Regions from separate parts of the Priestia sp. Y58 genome, predicted to be linked through region 1. Evidence: riboswitches for the same ligand, from Rfam matches in the RefSeq annotation. Region 1 holds a riboswitch; each other region holds the start of a gene.

Evidence for each region. A riboswitch is a leader RNA that binds a small molecule or an ion and turns the genes downstream of it on or off. The one in region 1 is predicted to bind cyclic di-AMP.
Region 2: another riboswitch for cyclic di-AMP. It lies ahead of MMB68_RS01440 (dicarboxylate/amino acid:cation symporter); the one in region 1 lies ahead of MMB68_RS00750 (potassium channel family protein).
Region 3: another riboswitch for cyclic di-AMP. It lies ahead of MMB68_RS01720 (APC family permease); the one in region 1 lies ahead of MMB68_RS00750 (potassium channel family protein).

The regions. Positions count from the first base shown of each region.
Region 1 is NZ_JAKWFL010000001.1:119,156-126,188, forward strand. It holds gene ggt (gamma-glutamyltransferase) at 1-211, opposite strand, end outside; gene MMB68_RS00730 (tetratricopeptide repeat protein) at 621-1,118, opposite strand; gene MMB68_RS00735 (YjcZ family sporulation protein) at 1,292-1,378, shown strand; gene MMB68_RS00740 (YjcZ family sporulation protein) at 1,566-1,646, opposite strand; gene MMB68_RS00745 (TrkH family potassium uptake protein) at 1,973-3,292, opposite strand; gene MMB68_RS00750 (potassium channel family protein) at 3,296-3,955, opposite strand; cyclic di-AMP (ydaO/yuaA leader) riboswitch at 4,080-4,224, opposite strand; gene MMB68_RS00755 (carboxymuconolactone decarboxylase family protein) at 4,340-4,798, opposite strand; gene MMB68_RS00760 (Lrp/AsnC family transcriptional regulator) at 4,919-5,374, shown strand; gene MMB68_RS00765 (peptidyl-prolyl cis-trans isomerase) at 5,813-6,715, opposite strand; gene MMB68_RS00770 (S1C family serine protease) at 6,712-7,033, opposite strand, start outside.
Region 2 is NZ_JAKWFL010000001.1:251,487-258,519, reverse strand. It holds gene MMB68_RS01450 (ATP-binding protein) at 1-478, shown strand, start outside; gene MMB68_RS01445 (NAD(P)/FAD-dependent oxidoreductase) at 695-2,164, shown strand; cyclic di-AMP (ydaO/yuaA leader) riboswitch at 2,773-2,927, shown strand; gene MMB68_RS01440 (dicarboxylate/amino acid:cation symporter) at 3,107-4,342, shown strand; gene MMB68_RS01435 (aspartate aminotransferase family protein) at 4,451-5,800, shown strand; gene MMB68_RS01430 (CoA transferase subunit A) at 5,801-6,502, shown strand; gene MMB68_RS01425 (3-oxoacid CoA-transferase subunit B) at 6,487-7,033, shown strand, end outside.
Region 3 is NZ_JAKWFL010000001.1:308,572-315,604, reverse strand. It holds gene glnA (type I glutamate--ammonia ligase) at 1-1,226, shown strand, start outside; gene MMB68_RS01730 (hypothetical protein) at 1,792-1,983, shown strand; gene MMB68_RS01725 (N-acetylmuramoyl-L-alanine amidase) at 2,103-3,137, shown strand; cyclic di-AMP (ydaO/yuaA leader) riboswitch at 3,329-3,469, shown strand; gene MMB68_RS01720 (APC family permease) at 3,632-5,458, shown strand; gene MMB68_RS01715 (cation diffusion facilitator family transporter) at 5,568-6,545, shown strand; gene MMB68_RS01710 (glycosyltransferase family 2 protein) at 6,584-7,033, opposite strand, start outside.

The DNA.
Region 1 (7,033 bases):
ACTGAATGGCAGCTGCCGCATCCACAGCGTTTCCGCCTTCAGCTAAAACTTTCCTTCCCGCTTCAGCAGCCAGCGGGTGAGATGCCGCTACAATTCCTTGTGTAGCACCTCGTTTCATTGAATGGTCGACACCCGGAACTTCAGCAGCAGCTGGTGTGACAACTAAACTTAAACTAAATAATGCAATAACCAACATCTTCATAATCTTCATCTGGGTCTCCTCCTTCAAATAAATTATTTCACATCGTCTAAAACGATGGATTTCACAAAGAATAAATTGGTTTATTATGATATTTTTTACATGTATGTATAAATAAAAAGCAAAGTAAATCAGACCTTTGCTTTTTTAGTTAGTCGCATGTTTAACTTTTCTCTCTATCCTTTTACAATTATCTATATTTTCTAACAATTTATCCATAGGCTGATAGTTTCTTACTATTTTTGGAATTATGTAGACTGAATGCTCTAATAATGTAGAAAATCTAGCAGTTAAGAAGTCGTTGGACTTACATGCACTTCTTAAAATTTTTATAAATATTCTTATTGTTATATAAAAAGCAATTCTTTATGAAAATCAGCATATATTTCCTCAAGACCAAAAATAAAACAGGACTTTTGATTCACCGTCCTGTTTGCAGCATGTTTTCGACTTTTTTAATATCTCCGTGAGTAGGATTGATTTCCCGGGCATAGGCGATTTGTTCTTTCGCTTTTTCCATTTCTTTTAATTGAATATAGGTTTTGGCGAGTTCGAGCGGCAGCATAATCCCTTCAAAACCAAGATCTTGCGCCCGATGCAAATAAGACAGCGATTTTTCGTAATTCCCTCCAAACATAAGCGGAGTTTCCCGGTATTTTATTCCTCGAACGAAGTGCGCCAAGCTTGAAGATGGATTTAATGTTAATGCCTGATGAAGAGCTCGGTCCATTTCTAAATTTAATACCATTTTTTCAAAGATAATTGATTCTTCGATTTGCTTTGCTAAACAAACCGCTAAGTAACAGTACAAATCAGATGCTTGAGGTTTTTTCTTCATTTCTTGTTGAATTTCGCGTTTGATCTCTTTCCACTTTCCCTCTTCTAGCTGATTCATGACGTATTGTGCATGTATTCCCACCTGTTTGCCCTCCTTTTCTTCTTATCATAAAGGATTTTTACGAAAATGAAAAAAGTAAGTGTTCTTCATTCTTCTCAAAAGATCGTTACCGTTAAAAAATAGGCAAATTTCTCAATCACTTAACCCAATTAGTACATAGGATATAGAGACTTTTATTAAAGGAGGTTACACATATGGGCGCAAAAGGCGGTTTTGGTTTTTCATTTATCGTTGTTTTATTTATTCTATTAGTAATCGTAGGGTGTTCTTGCTACTATTAATTTCTAAAGAGGATGAACATCATTCATCCTCTTACGACAAAAAAAACCATGCTTTCGCATGGCTACATACCGATTAGATGAATGAGTAGAGGAACTCATTGTTCGGCAATATTGAAGAAATTTTTGGTTTTTACTTCCGCCTAGTATGCCCTTTTTGACGGGGGCCATGCGTAAATAAAGTTAACGTTTAAAAGCGAAAGCCAGACGCACCTACAATAACAAGTAAAACAAATAACACAACGATTAACGCAAAATTTTGTTTTCCCACGTACCATCCCTCACTTCCTGTTATCTACTTTTAGTGTATGCAACAGCTTGGCAAAATGTTTAGGACAGGGGTGCGGATTTTTCCAACGAGAAAAACCTTCAAATTTCGCCAAAAAAAGTGAATCATATTTTTGTTTCTTTCGTTATATATAGTAAGAGATTTTTTACTATAAAAAAGGGGGACCTTTAATGCGCCGACATTCCAAATTGCCCATTGTTCTTGTCTTTGCCTTCTTTTTATTCATCGCAACTGTTTTGTGCGTAACCTCTTATATGTCTTGAACGTATAAATAATATAAAAAAATCGCCTCATCGAAGGCGATTTTTCTACCCTAGCATTATATCTTCGTTTGGATAACGAACGGCTTCACGCTTTTGCTTAGATAATGAAAACGCAAGCGTTAATGGCCCCACTTTTCCTAAAAACATGATAAAAACAATAATCACGCGGCCAAAGTATGAAAGTTCAGGAGTCGCTCCCATCGATAAGCCTACTGTTCCAAACGCAGAAACAACTTCAAACATAATTTTTACAAACGGCAGATTTTCCGAAATATTTAACAGAAAAATGGCCCCAAACACAAACATAATCGAAATCATCGTGATGGCTAGTGCCTTAAACACGTGAAGAGGAAGAAGTCGTCTCTTTAACAGCACAATATCTTCCCGGCTTCGTAAAAATGCCCATACAGAAAAAACAATCACCACAAACGTTGTTAGTTTAATACCGCCTCCTGTTGACGCACTTCCTGCACCAATAAACATTAATAAGACCATTAAAAAAACCGTTGCGTCATGCAGGTGAGCTAAATCAATTGTATTAAATCCAGCGGTTCTTGTCGTTACCGCTTGAAAATAAGAAGCCCATACTTTGTCTCCTAATGATAAATTTCCGAGCGTATGCGAATTGCTGTACTCTAAGAAAAAAATAAAAAGCATGGCAATCACATTAATCGCAAACGTGCTGATAATCATAATTTTTGAATGCAGCGTTAGTTTTTTATACGATTTTTTCACCCACATATCAGCAAGAACGGTAAACCCTAACCCGCCAATGATGAACAAAAAAGAAATCGTTATGTTAATAATAGGATCTCCAACATACTGCACTAAGTTATCAGACAGTAGTCCAAACCCTGCGTTATTAAAAGCTGAAATTGAATGAAACAAGCTAAAGAACAGCCCCTTAGACCATCCGAATTCCGGAACCCAGCGTATCGCTAAAAAAATAAGTGCAATAAACTCAATTAAAAATGAAAAGATAAACAGCCTTTTAACTAGCAGGACAACTCCGCCGACGCTCGTTTGATTTAATGCCTGCTGAACGAGCATACGCTCTTTAAATCCAATTTTTTTACCTAGCATCATAAAAATCAACACGGCAAATGACATAATGCCAAGACCGCCTATTTGAATTAACAGCATAATGATTGTTTGACCGATGACGGTAAAACGCGTACCTGTATCTACGACGGCTAAGCCGGTCACTGTCATAGCGGAAGTAGATGTAAAAAGGGCGTCTACCCACCGGATTGGCTCAGTAGTAGAAACAGGCATCATCAATAGAAGAGCACCAATAATAATTCCTCCGCCAAAAATGGAGACAAGCAGCTGCGGAGGGGTGAGTTTAATGATTTGTTTTTTCATCAGTTAAACTCCTTCTTCTTCAAAACGGTTCAAATCGCGATTATGTCCGATAACAATCAGCATATCTCCTTGTTCAATTATTTCATGCGCGGTAGGCGAAATCACCATTTCCCCGTCTTTTCGCTGAAAGCCGATAATGTTGCAGCCGTACTTGGCACGAATGTTTAAATCAAACAGCGTTTTATTATGAAGTTTCTTAGAAGCGACAATTTCGACAATACTATAATCCTTTGACAATTCAATGTAATCGATGATTTTTTCTGACACCACGTGATGAGCAATACGCTTAGCAATATCGCGCTCTGGATGAATAACTTTGTCCGCTCCTATTTTTTCGAGCACTTTTTGATGATACATATTCACTGCTTTTACCCATACTTGCTTAACGCCCATATCTTTTAAAAGCATCGTTGCGAGCACACTTGCTTCGATATCATCTCCAAACGAAATAAGCGCATGATCAACATTGCGGATACCTAGCCCCTTTAAGCTAGCTTCATCAATCGCGTTTGCTTGGACAACATATGTAGCTGAGTTGCTAAATTTATTTACTACCTCCTGATTGCGGTCAATAGCGAGCACATCCACATCCAGATTAGCAAACTCTTCAACCAAACTGCCTCCAAAACGACCTAATCCCAATACAGCAAACTGTTTTTTCATAGTGTATTTATTCCTTTCTTCAACTGCTGTGTGTTCTCTTAGCTTATACTTTTTCTAAAAAATTACATCTTTTTCTTAAAAAAAGCGCAAAAAAACACAGGAAGGCTCCTGTGTTTTTCCACACTCTTCCCCCTCAAAACGCTTGCGAAGTTAGCTGTCGGGTTCGGGTTTTAAGAGTAACCCTACCTTTTTAAGGATTCACCCCGGAGCACAATATGTGCGTAAATAATGGGTCCTCCGCTCCGTAATGGATTAAGCGATTTTTATTCAAATGTCTATGATCTATTTTTTAGAATAATCGATTCGATTCATGATACGTTTCACTTCACGAAAGCTATCTTACTCCTGTGAATTTTGTCTGTCAAGATATTTTTAGCGAAGACCTCACTTGCGCTGCAAGCTGCAAAAATCATATAAATCTAAACTGACAATCATTTTGTGAAATTGATCAAATAAATTAATAACAGCCAAAAGCTCTAACAGCTGCGTATCACTGTAAAATTTCTTTAATTGATCCATATCAGCATCGGTCAACTCCCTTGGACGCACCCGGTATACATCAATAAATCGAAACAGCAGCCGATCTTTTTCTTCCAGCTCTTTTTCTCTTAACACTTTTTGATTAAGCGTCTCATCCCCTACATATGACATGCTCATACACGTCTCACAGCCGTTAACACCTGCTAGATAAAGCCTAATTTTTTCCTTAGTCTCTTTTCCTACTATATCGCTGTTCCAAAGCGTGTCGTAAAGCTCATCATACAATCTTTTTACATGCGGAATTAAATTCAGTGCTTTTTCAAAATTTGTTCCCTCTTCGTTTGCTAACAAAACTCTTGCCATTTTTTACTCACTCCTTTTTAATTATTATAGTAAGAAAAACGGAAATTTTAGATTACATATAAAACATCTTAGCTACTATTACTAATCAAATGAAACGTTAATGAGAAAGAAGGTTTTCAATTGAAAATTGATGAAATTGATTTATCGATTTTACAGGCGCTGCAGCAAAACAGCCGCCTTTCCTTACGAGAGCTAGGAAAACAAATTAACCTGTCTCCCCCTTCGGTGGCAGAGCGAGTAAGGCAGCTAGAAAGCTTTGGCGTTATAAAAGGATATACGATTGATATTGATTATGAAAAGATGCACCTGCCTGTATCGTGTTTTATTGAAGTAACTATGAAAAACGGCGAGCACGAGCGTTTTAAACGATTTATTTCTCAGTATCCCTACGCTTTATTCTGTGAACGCATCGCCGGGCAAGCCTGCTTTATTACAAAGCTTCAGCTTCCCCACCTGCACGTACTCGAACAATTTATTAACGAAATTACACCTTATGCTAAAACGATTTCACACATCGCCCTTTCTCACGTGGAGATGTCTCCTGGATTACTGAGCCATTTAAAAGATGAAAAGTGATTGAAACGTAACGAAAGCAATCCAATCGAAAAGCGAACAATGGGATCAATGGAATCAATAAGCTCGTATGAATCACTTTTGACACCGCTGTTGATTTCCGTGTCAGTCTTCGCCTTGCCCTCCAATCAACAGCCAGAAACAAATAAATAGATTAAACATACGTTCACCATACTAACGAAAAGATCCGAACGATTCATCGTTCGGATCTTCTTTCCACTAAACTACTTTTGTCCCAAGCTCTTTTATTCGTCCAACAGCATAAAAAATAACCCTCCAAAGCTGGAGGGTATAAATTTTCCGAATAATGAAAGTTTTACAACTTCATTTTATCAGGTGACGACATTTCTGTCTACTTAAAAATGTAAAAGAGCTCTCTATTAATAGAAAGCTCTTTTACCTGCTTGTTTTTTGAAAACAATCAATCTATATAAAAGGGAACTACCTAAGGTTGAAAGTCACGTGGAACCTTGGCAGTTCATCCTGGATATACCGGTTGATATGATTCAAAACAAGTTCTTTCATCATTTCTTCTTTGACTTCTGATTCCGTTTTTTTATCTTTTTGTTTTAAAATAAGAATATAATAGACTTTACCCATTTTAATGGGCTCACTACTCTCTCCGATGTGCTGTTTTTTTAAAACATCTATAAAAGAGGGAGATAGACTTGAAAGCTTTAGATTATCAGCATTCTCTATTTTGCTGATTGTCTGGACATCAGCATATTTTTTTTGAACGTCTTGAAGAGATGTTCCTTTTTGCAGTTCAGCCGCAGCGGCGTCGGCATCATGTAAAGTGGAAAAATCCAGCTGTGTAAAAGATACGCGCGTTAGATCGTTTTCAATACGTTTATAGTAAGCAGTTAGTTCATCAGACGTAATTTGTTTACGGAAATATTCTTCTAATTTAAACTGATTTGTTAGCTGGTTGGTTACATCACTAGAACGAATATTTAACACTTCATAACCTTGTTTTCTTGTATCCTCGTCATATGAGCGTTTAATTTGCTTCCACATATCCTCAACTTGTTTTTGTACTTTATCGCTTGTCTTTAGATGCGAAATTAAGATTTTTTGCATAACAAGCTGCCGCAATAACTCTTTGCGGTAGCTTGTATCATTTAGCGGAGCATCTGGATTTAAGAACCCTTCAACGGCTAAAAAACGGTTGAATTCAGCTCCTGTCACCTTGCCTCCCTCATACGCTGCCAGTTCTTTGGTAGAAGATAGCTGACTAATTTCTACAGAAGGAAACATCGTGTTTGAATGCTTCCCTCCGCAGCCGGTTAAAAATCCGAACGCTGTTAATACTGCTAGCAGCAGCTTTAACGGTGTTGAATTCATCCATTGTTATCCTGCTGTTCTGAAAGCTTCAGAGAAATGGTTTGTTTTTTTCCATTTCGATATACGTCTAATTTTACCGTGTCTCCTACTTTACGTTTTGTGTATATATATTGACGTAAATCACTGGATGTTTTGACTTCATTTCCATCGATGGCAACAATCACGTCTTTTGATTGTAAACCTGCATCAGAAGCAGAAGAGAATGGTTCAACCGTCGTTACGACAACTCCTTCAGACGTATCGCTTGTTAGGCCTAGCTGGTTTTGTTTTGTTGCAGCTGAAAGCTGACCTACATCCTGAAGACCTACCCCCATATAT
Region 2 (7,033 bases), 130 kb from region 1:
CAAGCCTAAAATTGAAAATTCATACCACCCAAAAAGTCTCAATCAAATCATCCGTCACGTGACATTACTATTAGATACACACGCCAATTATAAAAACTGTCGTATTATTAATGAAATTAGTGATGAGATTACAATCTTTTGTGAAGAAAATGCGCTTAAACAAGTTTTTATTAATTTAATTCAAAATGCGCTTGAGTCAATGAGCAAAGGTACAGTTAAAGTCACCGTTGAGAAAAGAAATGAATACGGCATGGTCATTATCGAGGATGAAGGCTGTGGAATTGATGAGCAATCTTTAGCCCGGCTAGGTGAACCGTTTTATTCTACTAAACAAACAGGAACGGGGCTAGGCTTAATGATTAGCTACCGAATAATCGAACAGCATCAAGGGCATATTTCATTTGCGAGTAAAGTAGGAGTAGGAACAAAAGTAGAAATTGCTCTTCCGTATATTAAAGAACCAGTGAACATTTCATAGCGCTTGCTATTCGTTCACTGGTTTTTATTTGACTGGAATAAAAACGAATGTTTTTTTATTTTTTTATTTTAATGTTCGTGTATATTGTTGACTAAAGGTTTTGTTTTTGATATATTATCAAATGGCTAGAAAATAACCGAATGATAATAAAAAAGAAAATTCGGTCAATGACTTTTATCTTTTACCCAAAGAAAAAAGATGATGGGAGAATGTACAATGAACTCAAATTATGATGTTATTGTGGTAGGGGCAGGACCCGCTGGGATTTTTACTTGCTATGAGTTAACGTTAAAATTACCGGAAGCAACTATTTTATTAATCGATAAAGGACACGATATCTATCGACGTAATTGTCCGATTCTTCAGAAAAAAATTGAAAAATGTCCGCCTGCGGTTGGCAAAAAAGAGTTTGCTGGCTGTTTGCCTGCTTGTTCTATCACAAATGGTTTCGGTGGAGCCGGCGCATATTCAGACGGGAAATTTAATATCACAAGTGAATTTGGAGGCTGGATGACGGATTATCTGTCTGAATCACAGGTGGTAGATTTAATTAAATATGTGGATGAAATTAATTTAAAACACGGAGCAACCGATACGATTACGGATCCGTTAACTGATAAAGTTCGTGAAATTGAAAAACGCGGATACGCAGCAGGTTTAAAGCTATTGCGTGCCCAGGTGCGTCATTTAGGAACAGAGCAAAATTTAGAAATTTTAAAAAGCATTTATGAATACTTAAAAGAAAAAATTGATATGCAGTATAAAACGGAAGTAGCCGATTTAATAACAGAAAAAGAAGATGGTCAGCATATCGTGCGCGGTATTGAATTGAAAAACGGTGAAAGAATTACGGCTGATAAAGTGGTTGTTTCACCAGGTCGAGACGGCTCGAAGTGGATGAGCGACTTACTAAAAAAACGCCGTTTAAAAATGATTAACAACCAAGTGGACATCGGCGTTCGAGTAGAAACATCCAACGTTGTTATGGAAGAAATCAACAAGCACTTGTACGAAGGGAAATTCATTTACAATACGTCTGTAGGTACAAGAGTCAGAACGTTCTGCAGCAATCCTTCAGGACATGTGGTAGTAGAGAATCATTCAGGTATTATGTTAGCAAATGGACACGCATACAAAGATCCGAAGCTTGGAAGTCAAAATACGAACTTTGCGCTGCTTGTTTCTCATAAATTTTCGGATCCATTTGATCAGCCAAACGAATATGCGCACGAAGTATCAAGGTTAGCTAATATGCTGTCAAACGGGGGCTTAGTTGTTCAAAAGTATGGGGATATTTTAAAGGGCCGTCGTTCAACAGCGACTCGAATTAAAGAAGGCTTTTTAGAACCAACGTTAAAAGAAGCTGTCCCTGGTGACTTGGGCTTAGTGCTTCCTTACAATACGATGAAAAGCTTAATTGAAATGACAGAAGCACTGGATCATGTAACGCCTGGTTTAGCTTCTGAACATACGCTGTTTTACGGTGTGGAAGCGAAATTTTATTCAGCTCGTCCAAAGCTAAACGATAAGTTTGAAACAGAAATCTCCGGTTTATACGTGGGAGGAGACGGAGCTGGTATTACGCGAGGACTCGCGCAGGCAAGTGCGTGCGGTGTGTGGGTAGCGCGTGACATTGTTGAAAAATTAAAGAATCGCAAAGCAAGTTCTGAACCTGTCACTGTATAAGAAAAAGAGGCCGTCACGGCCTCTTTTTTTATATGTGTTAAATAATGAGAGCGAATAAGTAAAAAGCAAAGAACTTGTACCGCTCAAACTCCGATAGTTTTATATGATAATTACCCGCTCTTTTTTTAAAAAGTATTACGGAATCCGTACGTCTATCGTGAGCAGAATTAAATAGAATAAGGCGAATTGATAATGTCCATTTCTTTCTATCAATAAAGTCAGTGAAATTTTAGGGAGTTTATATCAAGCAGTACAATAAGGATAAAATCAACAGTTGGAAAGAGTTGTTTTTTTGATGAATAAAATATTTATGGAAGCAGCAAAGTACGCGTACGTTAGAATAATTATGCAAATTTATGAATGGGATTTAATGAGAAGAAAGTTCACTTCACAAACTATTTTTTGAGTTAATTTTTTATCTATTAGATTGTAAGTCTTGTTAAATAAGTGTTTGTGTTTTATTAGAATATGATGTGAATATTTTAAAATACAACAATTCTCAACTTTTTATGATAAAATCCTGCATTATTTTTGAATAAAAACTTGACAGGATCATATAAAATGAATTTTAATTAAAGTAACAATTATTATCATGCAAAAACATTAAAGAAAATTATTTGCTTAATCTCTTTTGTTTTATAAGAGAACGGGGGACCCATATTTGTGCGTAATGTACTTGGGGTGAATCTTGAATGAATCAAGTGGAGTAACTCACGTACCCGAATCCGACAGCTAACTCCGTAAGCATTCAGTGAGGGAATAACAGGTCTATGAAACCATGATATTCTCATGGTTTTTTGTATAGCTAAAATATTCCTAAACTATTAATCTGAAAATTTTTAATATATTGTATATTTTGAGTGTTATCGTTCTCAATGCATGGTAAAATAAGTATGGTAGTTAGAATCATTCTAATATAATTTATTTACGGGAGGTAAATCTATGAAGCTATCGACAAAGATTATTATCGCGCTAATTGCTGGTGCTGTTGTAGGAGTGTTGATTAATGCTTTTGCTCCAAGTGCTTTTGCTCCGCTGGACAAGTACTTGTTTACACCGCTTGGCCAAATTTTCTTAAGCTTAATTAAAATGCTTGTTGTACCAATTGTGTTTTTCTCGATCACTTTAGGTGTAGCAGGTTTAGGAGATCCTAAAAAACTAGGAAGAATCGGGGCTAAAACAGTTTCCTACTTCCTAGTTACAACAACCGTTGCGATTATTATCGGTTTAATTTTAGCTTATGCAATTAAACCGGGTACGTTTGGATCTTTTGATACAAAAAACGCTTCTTTTGAAGCCGAAAAAGCACCGCCGGTTGGAGAGACATTCTTAAATATGATTCCAGTCAATCCAATTCAAGCGATGGCTGAAGGGAATATGCTTCAACTTATCGTTTTCTCTATCTTTATCGGCTTTGGTATTACGATGCTTGGAAGTAAAACAAAAGGGCTTTACAATTTACTAGAGCAAGGCAATGAATTAATGATGTACCTTGTAAATCTAGTGATGAAGTTTGCTCCTTACGGAACATTTGGTCTTCTTGCAACAGCGGTTGGAAGTCAAGGCTGGGAGGCAATTAAAGCGATGGGTCTATACATGATTGTAGTCGTGCTCGCGCTGTTCATCCATTCAATCGTAACGTATGGTGGAACTGTCGCTCTTATGGCCAGACGCAACCCAATTGAATTTTTTAAAGGTTTTGCTCCTGCGATGACAGTTGGCTTCAGTACATCAAGCAGTAATGCAACGCTTCCGATTTCAATGAATGTGGCACAGAAAAATCTTCGTGTCCCGGAGTCCATCAGCAGTTTTGTTCAGCCGTTAGGTGCTACCATTAACATGGATGGAACGGCAATTATGCAAGGTGTAGCGACTATTTTTATTGCACAAGTATACGGCGTTGACCTATCGCTGGGGGCTCTTGTGACGGTTGTATTGACAGCGGTGCTTGCTAGTATTGGTACAGCAGGTGTGCCGGGAGTTGGTCTCATTATGCTAGCAATGGTACTGAGTTCGGTTGGCCTGCCTGTAGCAGGTATCGGATTGATTATCGGAATTGATCGCTTGCTTGATATGCTTCGTACATCTGTAAATATTACGGGAGACGCTGCGTGTGCCGTTATTGTGGCTGAGTCAGAAGCAAAGCGTATGGATAAATCTGTAACGCAATCGGCTTAATAAGCGCAAAAGCTCTAGCTATATGCTAGGGCTTTTTTTATTGGCAAGAAACTCTTCTTTTCAGCATACAGTTTAATAAGAGTATGTGTTTGAAAGGAGAGTGCGGAAATGAATAAGACCCATGTGATAAAGCCGCTGCTCGACGATGACTACCCAGTTATTTCATATGGAAAAGGAATTTATTTGTACGACCAAGATGGAAAAAGGTACATAGATGCTTCGTCAGGGGCAGTTACAGCAAGTATCGGACACGGCGTAAAAGAAATTATTGATGCGATGACCGATCAGGCACAGAAAGTTGCGTTTGTATATCGGTCGCAGTTTACAAGTGATCCAACAGAAGCCTTAGCTAAGAAACTATGTGAATTAAGCAGCAATCATTTCCAGTGGAGTTTTTTTGTTAACAGCGGGACAGAAGCGACTGAAACGGCTATGAAAACGGCAATTCAGCATTTTCAAGAGCAAGGAAAGCCAACCAAAACGAAGGTTTTGTCACGCTGGATGAGCTATCACGGTATTACCATAGGAGCTCTGTCTATGTCAGGGCACGTTGGAAGACGAAAACGCTTCTCGTCTTTGCTTGAAGATTATCCTTCGGTTTCACCTCCTTATTGCTATCGATGTCCGTTTCAGCAAACCTATCCATCCTGTAATCTTGCTTGTGCACACGAATTGGAAACAGTTATCAAACGAACCGGCCCTGAACATATTGCTGCTTTTATTACAGAGCCCATTGTAGGAGCAGCCGGAGCAGCCCTTACACCTCCTCCCGGCTATTATGAAGTGATAAGAGAAATTTGCGATAAATATGATGTGTTATGGATTGCGGATGAAGTCATGACGGGAGTTGGGCGTACAGGCGTGATGTTTGCGTATGAGCACTGGGGAGTTAAACCAGACATCATGACGCTTGGAAAAGGAGTGGGAGCAGGATATACACCAATAGCCGTTACGTTGGCTAGCAGCAAAACGATTGAACCTATTATGAACGGATCCAAATTAATTATGAGCGGACATACGCTAAGCGCTAATCCGTTGTCATCAGCTGTAGGGATAGCTGTTTTAACCTATATTGAAAAGCATGATCTTGTTCAAGAAGCAGCGGTGAAAGGAGACTACTTAGTAGGGAAATTGAAGAAGCTTCAACTTCTTTACCCTATCATTGGTGATATACGTGGCAAAGGCTTATTAGTTGGTCTTGAGCTTGTGCAAAATCCAAAAACGAAGGAGCCTTTTTCATCCTCGGAAAATATGACGGCACGCGTAATAAGTAAAGCCCAAAAAAATGGTCTTCTCCTTTATCCTTCGCAAGCAGGAACAGACGGAGTCGAAGGAGACGGTATTATTATTGCGCCACCGTTTACGATTACTCATCGTCAACTTGATGAAGCGGTCGATCTGCTTTCGAAAACATTACATGAAGTGCAAAATGAAAAACAGGGAAATGAGGTGAAATAAGTGACAAAGGTCGAAAACTCATTTCAAAAGATTACAACTGTGGAACAAGCGATTGAATACGTGGATCATGCTGCTACGCTGATGATAGGAGGGTTTGGAGGAGTAGGCAGTCCGCCTTCTCTTATTGACGGCCTTATCGAAAGCGGAAAATCAAATTTTACATTGATTTGTAATGATTCAGGCTTTCCCCATATTGGTGCGGGAAAATTGGTAAGCCAAGGAAGAATTCAAAAACTGATCGCTTCTCACATTGGATCGAACCCAGTAGCTGGAACGCTGATGACAGAAGAGAAGCTGAAAGTTGAGTTTTCTCCTCAAGGAACGCTTGCTGAACGGATTCGAGCGGGAGGAGTTGGACTCGGAGGAGTACTGATTGATGTAGGAATTGAAAATGACATTATTCAATTTGGAAAAGAAAAAGTGGAAGTAGACGGCAAGACATTTTTAGTTGAAAAACCACTCACAGCCGATGTGGCTTTTGTATATGCAAAAAAAGCAGATCCATTCGGCAACTTGCTTTATGATAAAAGCGCTCGAAACACTAATCCATTAATGGCTATGGCAGGTCGTATCACTATTGCTGAAGTGGATGAAATCGTTCCTCTTGGCGACATTGACCCAGAGAACGTGATGACGTCAGGTGTATTTGTGGATTATATTGTCCCTTCAAAAGGAGTGAATTGGAAATGGGTTTGGGAATAGATATTCGTCATCGTATTGCAAAACGTGCTGCGGCTGAAATCAAAAACGGCATGATTGTTAATTTAGGGATTGGCATTCCTTCTCTTATTCCTAATTATGTACCAAGCGCTGTTCATGTGATGTTTCATGCTGAAAACGGAATTTTAGGTTTAGGATCTTCGCCTCCTTTAGGTGAAGAAGATGAGAATGTCTGCAATGCAGCAGGCTATCCAACAACTACCGTTCAAGGGGCTTCATACTGTGATAGTGCTACAGCCTTCGCGATGATTCGAAAAGGATACGTCGATATGACCATTCTTGGTGCGTTAGAAGTGAGTGAAAAAGGGGATTTAGCTAATTGGATTGTGCCAGGTAAGCGAGTTCCTGGTATGGGAGGAGCGATGGAATTAGCTCAAAAAGCGAAAAAAGTCATTGTGCTAATGAATCATACGAGCAAGACAGGAGAACCGAAGCTGGTTAAGACGTGCTCTTTACCTTTGACTGCCTCGGGCTGCGTGGGATTAGTTATTACAGATCGGGCGGTTTTTAAAG
Region 3 (7,033 bases), 190 kb from region 1:
TTCCAGTAAGTCAATTAGAAAAAGCGTTAGACAACAAGATGATGTTTGACGGTTCTTCTATTGAAGGATTTGTACGTATTGAAGAATCAGATATGTACCTATTCCCAGATATTGATACGTTTGTTATTTTCCCTTGGACATCTGAAAAAGGTAAAGTAGCACGTTTTATTTGTGACATCTACAATGCAGATAGAACTCCGTTTGATGGCGATCCACGTAATAACTTAAAACGTGTGTTAAAAGAGATGGAAGAGTTAGGATTTACTGATTTTAACCTTGGACCTGAGCCAGAGTTCTTCTTATTCAAATTAGACGAAAAAGGCGAACCTACATTAGAATTAAATGATAAAGGTGGCTACTTCGACTTAGCACCAACTGACCTTGGTGAAAACTGCCGTCGTGACATCGTATTAGAGCTTGAAGAAATGGGCTTTGAAATTGAAGCATCTCACCATGAGGTAGCTCCTGGACAACACGAGATTGACTTCAAATATGCTGCTGCATTAAAAGCTTGTGATGATATCCAAACGTTCAAACTTGTTGTAAAAACAATTGCACGTAAACATGGCTTACATGCTACATTTATGCCAAAACCATTATTTGGTGTGAATGGTTCAGGTATGCACTGTAACGTTTCATTATTTAAAGATGGTCAAAACGCATTTTATGATGAAAACGGTAATCTAGAGCTAAGTGATACGGCTCGTCAATTTATCGCAGGTATCATCAAGCACGCACACAGCTTTACAGCAGTAACAAATCCTACTGTAAACTCTTATAAGCGTCTAGTGCCTGGATATGAGGCTCCTTGTTATGTTGCTTGGTCTGCTCGCAACCGTAGCCCATTAATCCGTATCCCAGCTTCTCGCGGCGTAGGAACTCGTGTTGAAGTACGTAGCGTAGACCCAGCTGCTAACCCATATTTAGCAATGGCTGTTCTATTAAAAGCTGGTTTAGATGGAATCAAGAACAACCTTGAAGCTCCAAAACCTATCGATCGTAATATCTATGTAATGACAAAAGAAGAGCGTATTGAAGAAGGTATCGTAGATTTACCTGCAACATTAGCTCAAGCTTTAGATAGCTTCCAATCAAACGAAGTTATGGTTTCTGCATTAGGTGAACACTTAGCAGAGCACTTCGTTGAAGCGAAAGAAATCGAATGGGATATGTTCCGTACACAAGTTCATCCTTGGGAACGTGACCAATACATGAGCCAATATTAATTCCTAAAAGTCCGAGAGATCGTTTATACGTTCTCTTGGACTTTTTTGTTTTTCAAAATGAATAACATTCTGCATGCGTATATTAAATATCGAACTAAGCTGTTCATAAAACAAGTATAGCTGCCTGTCGTACAATTTACGGGAGGCTTTTTATTGTTTTGTTAGATACAGGAAAGAATTTGGTTATATAAATTAAAAAGGATAAGCTTTTTGTCTCATTGAATCTATATGTAAAAGTAGTGTATAACAGATAGAGAGATTGTTTATGCGTTCACTCTGCACTTCAGTATAACTTCAGAGAATTTTCAGCCAGGCGTAGTGTTATTAGAAAATACTGTTGGAGAGGAATGGAATGAAAATGCAAGAAGGAAATTTTTTCAAAGGTTTAGTAATAGGCATATTAATAAGCATTCCAATTTGGATTATTCTCATTGTTATAGGCGTTCTGCTTTTTAAATAGGTCCTAACGTTATAAAGATCAAAAGTGTTAGGTCGAAGAAGATCCGCACGATGAATCGTGCGGATTTTTTTATTGGTAACGTGAACGTAGATTTCATCTATTTAGTTGCTTCTACCTGTTGATTGGAGGGCAGGCGAAGACTCCTGCGGGAAAAGCGGAATAGGTGAGACCCCGCAGGAGCGTAAGCGACGAGGAGGCTCACCAGCCGCCCGCGGAAAGCGAAGTCTTGCACGGAAATCAACAGCGGTGTCACAAGCAATCCCTACTAGAGCACTTGTCCCATTTGTTCGTTTTTAGATTGGAGTGGTTTCGTTATGGCACAATCTCCTTTTTTAGTGATTTTTCACTAAGTAGGCTAGTAACTGTAGCACTTTTTTCCCTCATGCATATGTTAGCAATAAGGAGGGACAAGTAATATGAAAAAAATTTATCTCGATGCAGGACATGGTGGGGCAGACGTAGGAGCAGTTGGAGCGAATGGATTGTATGAAAAAAACCTAGTTTTGAAAATTCAACAATATTTAATAAGCTATTTAAATAGCACGTACAGTGATTTTACGATTAAAACCACTCGTACCACAGATGTTTTTTTATCGTTATCTCAGCGCGCTTCTCAAGCTAATTCGTGGGGCGCAGACGCATTTATGTCTATTCACGTAAATGCCGGTGGAGGAACAGGGTACGAAGATTATGTTTATAGAAGCGCTAGCAATGCCAGTAAAACGTTTCAATCGATTGTACACGGCCAAGTACAGCCAGCGCTGCTGTCGTATAATCATCCGAATCGCGGTCGAAAATCAGCCAATTATGCGGTGCTTCGCTTAACAAATATGCCCGCAGTACTCACTGAAATAGCTTTTATTGATAACAGTACAGATGCAGCACTTCTTCAAAATGAAGCTTTTTTAAAAAGCATGGGTGAATCGTATGCAAAAGGAATTGCCGTATATTTAAATTTACCGCGTCGTGCAGTTCCAAATCCATCCCCATCTCCAACACCAAATCCTTCACCTTCTGAACCGGGTACAAAAACGTATACGATCAAGCAAGGAGATACGCTTTACAGTATTGCACAGAAGTACAACATAACAGTACAGGCGCTTCAAGAAGCGAATACAGGGCTTTCTGATCCTTTAACACTACAGGTTGGAAAAACAATTGTTATTCCTTCAGGAACTTCATCAACACCATCTCCAACACCACCTTCTGAACAATATCCACTTCCCAATGGAATTTTAAAACAAGGCGATTCTGGAGAAGCTGTGAAACAGCTTCAAAGAGCATTAAACGCGGTTAATTTTAAAGTAGGGTCAGTAGACGGAATATATGGAGTTCAAACGAAAGATGCAGTCAGACGTTTTCAGCTTATGTATCTTCCTTATGATGTAGATGGCATTTATGGTCCTCAAACGAAAAACAAGCTAGCAGCCGTTTTAAAAGCAAAAAGTTAAAGCAAGAAGGTCTTCTGTAAGCAGGCAGAAGGCCTTTTGTTTTCCCATTAAAAGCGTCTTAAGCACTATTTTATAATTTACGTAAAATAATGCTTTACAAACCATTTGTACGGGAGTATATTATCTAAGAACAAAGGATAGTTATGAAAGAAACATGTTATCAATCATACTCTTTAACCGAAAATTATATTGACCTGTTATCGCTTAATTCGTCAGGAGTGGGGGACCCAAATTTGTGCATTGTCACTTGGGGTGAATCCTTTTTTAAAGGTAGGGCTACTCTCATAGCCCGAATCCGACAGCTAACCCCATAAGCGTTTTGGAGAGGAGGTTTAAGCTGTGTAAAAACGCTGAGAACCCTTAGTGTTTTTTTTGTGCGCTTTTTTAACATAAAAAAGTATTTTTTAGGAATAATATCACTTATTCGTGAACTTGTAACGGAGCTTAGCAATGAACAGTAAATAGTAGCTAGGCAATCATCGGAGGGAAATTACGTGAACTATTCAGTTCTCAAAAGATTATTGATTGGAAAGCCGCTTAAAACAAAAGAGTTAGGCGATCAAAAGCTTAGTAAGCTTAAAGCACTGGCTATTTTATCATCAGATGCCTTATCTTCAGTGGCTTATGGAACAGAACAAATTTTGATTGTACTTGCAACAGTAGGCGTCCTTGCCTATTGGTATTCAATTCCAATTGCGATTGGGGTATTGGTGCTACTGACGGCTTTAATTCTTTCATACCGTCAAATTATTTATGCGTATCCGCAAGGCGGAGGAGCTTATATTGTTTCCAAAACCAATTTAGGAGAAAATCCCGGGCTTATCGCTGGGGGATCACTGTTGGTAGATTATATTTTAACAGTTGCTGTGAGTGTTTCAGCAGGAACCGATGCTTTAACTTCGGCTTTTCCAACGCTGCATCATTACAATGTAGTAATTGCGTGTTTGCTAGTGATTTTTATTACCGTCTTAAATTTACGTGGTGTAACAGAATCCGCTTCTGTATTAGCTTATCCGGTTTATTTATTTGTTATTGCTCTTATTTTGTTAATAGCGGTAGGCTTGTTTAAAATAGCGACAGGTCAAGTTTCACCTGAGCTTCATCCCTCTCTCGGTACAGTAGTGCCAGGTATTAGTTTGTTTTTATTATTAAAAGCTTTTTCATCAGGGTGTTCGGCATTGACAGGTGTAGAAGCCATTTCAAATGCAGTGCCTAACTTTAAAGAGCCAGGTGCAAAAAATGCTGTTCATACATTAATGCTGATGGGCGGTATTTTAGCCGTTTTATTTTCTGGCATCACGTTTTTAGCTTATTGGCTTGGCATTTCTCCAAAAGCAGATGAAACGGTTGTATCACAAATTGCATCAAGTGTGTTTGGACGAAATGGATTTTATTATTTTATTCAAGGCACAACAGCTCTAATTCTAGTGCTAGCGGCGAATACGGGCTTTTCTGCTTTCCCTTTGCTTGCTGTCAACCTATCGTCTGATAAATACATGCCGAGAATGTTTCAAATTCGTGGCGATCGATTAGGCTATTCGAATGGAATTGTGACCCTTGGAATTGCTTCTATTGTCTTAATTGTATCTTTTAAAGGAGCGACTGAACAATTAATTCCTCTTTATGCAGTCGGGGTGTTTATTCCATTTACGCTTTCTCAAACAGGCATGATTGTCAAATGGCTTAGAGAAAAGCCGGCCGGCTGGCAAGGGAAGCTAACTATTAACTTAATTGGGGCCCTCATAACCTTAACGGTGCTAATTATTTTGTTTACAACGAAGTTTTCACAAGTATGGTCCGTGCTCATTTTCTTACCGGTTATCGTTTATATTTTTCATCGCATTCATACGCATTATGAAGCGGTAGGAGAGCAGCTTCGCATTAAGCAAGGAGAAAAGATTGGAAAGCTTGAAGGAAGTGTAGTCATTGTTCCTGTAGCAGGAATGACAAAGGTAGTAGAAAATTCATTAAATTATGCACGAACGATTGGTGATACCGTTATTGCAGTGCATGTGGCCTTTGATCGAGAAAGCGAAAAGAAAATGGAAGAGAAGTGGGAGAAGTGGCAGCCTGATATTCGTATTGTTACGTTTCATTCTCAATACCGCAGCTTAGTGCGGCCGCTGTTTCGATTCATCGATATGGCTGAGGAAAAAGCGCGAGAAAATAACATGGCCATTACGGTCGTTATTCCGCAATTCATTACGAAAAAAAGTTGGCAAAATATTCTTCACAATCAGTCCAGTCTGCTGTTAAAAGCACATTTGCTTTACCGCAAAAATGTAATTGTTACAACTGTACCGTACCGTTTTAAAAAATAATGAAACATGACTAAAAACCTCCAACTTGTATGTTGGAGGTTTTTAATTTTTAAATTCACATACACTAACCGTAATCGAATCTCATCAAAGGTGCAAACGGAGGGATTACATGAGTGAATTAATTAAATTGTTGCGAAAAGGAAATAAATCGGCCATGATGGCCGCTATAGTGAATACCATTATTTCCATTATTAAAGGAATTGCTTTCGCCTTAACAGGGAATGTAGCGATGTTTGCTGAAACGATGCACAGCTTAGGAGATGCAGCTAATCAGTTTTTTGTTTTTATAGGTTCGGCATTAAGTAAAAAAGCCCCGACCAAACGATTTCCAAACGGTTTCGGCCGATTGGTTAATCTTGTTCTATTAGGAGCGGTTCTTGTAGTAGGGATTATGGCGTTTGAAACGATTAAAGAAGGATATCACCACATTCTTCATCCGACGAAGTCTTCAGGCTTTATTTTAAATATTGCAGTACTTGGCATCTCGGTATTGCTTGAGATGTTTGTCTTATTTAAGGCAATGAAAGAAATTTTGCACGATGTCGGAATGAATACCGCACAGGTCAATGTTTTTACCCAAAGCTTTGTTCATTTAAAGAAAGCAAAGCCAGCAACCAAGCTGGTCTTTATGGAAGATCTGGTAGCTACTGGAGGAGGCGTATTGGCATTAATCGCTGTTTTCATTTCACGGTTTACACCTTTTCACCAAGCTGAAGGAATTGCTTCTATTTTAATTGGGCTTATGATGTTTTTTGTAGTAGGACGAGTATTTTTAGACAACGCTGCGGGAGCCCTTGGTGAAGCAGATAAAGAAATGGAAATAAAAATTGGCGCGATTGTCATGCAAGATGTGCAAGTGCGTGATATTCAAACATTAATGGTGATGAAAGAAGGAGAAGAGCTTCACGTTGAATTAAAAGTAGAAATTGATCCTTCTTTAACAGTGGCCGAAGCTGATGATATTAAAGATCGTCTGGAAAATCGTATTTTACAGGAAAAAGGAGTAACGGATGTCATTATTGAATTTGATGAAGATGATGGAATTCCGGACTGGGAGCCAAGTGATTTACAGCTTCAAAAAGAATAAAAACAAGGAAGAAAACAGTTGTTTTCTTCCTTGTTTTTTTAGCTATATACTTTTTCACGGACGTTTGGAGAATCTGTTGAAGCTTTTGAGAAGTTAATGGTTTCACGTACAACGTAAATAGGTCTATTTTTACTTTCGTCGTAAATTCTTGCGATGTATTGTCCGACTAGACCTAATCCAAGTAGCTGAATGCCGCTAAAGAAGGTGATAGCTACCATAATGGAAGTCCAGCCAGGCTGAATGTTTTTACCTATCAGCCAAACAACAATCGAATAACTTAAAACTAAAAGTGATACAAAAACCGATATTAAGCCAATAACCATTACTAAACGCAAAGGCTTCGTTGAAAACCCAATAATTCCATCTGAAGCAAACTTGATCATCTTTTTTAAAGGATATTTTGTTTCACCAGCAAAGCGTTCATCGCGCTCATATTCTACATATGTTTGCCTGAAGCCAATCCAAGACATCATTCCTCGTACAAAACG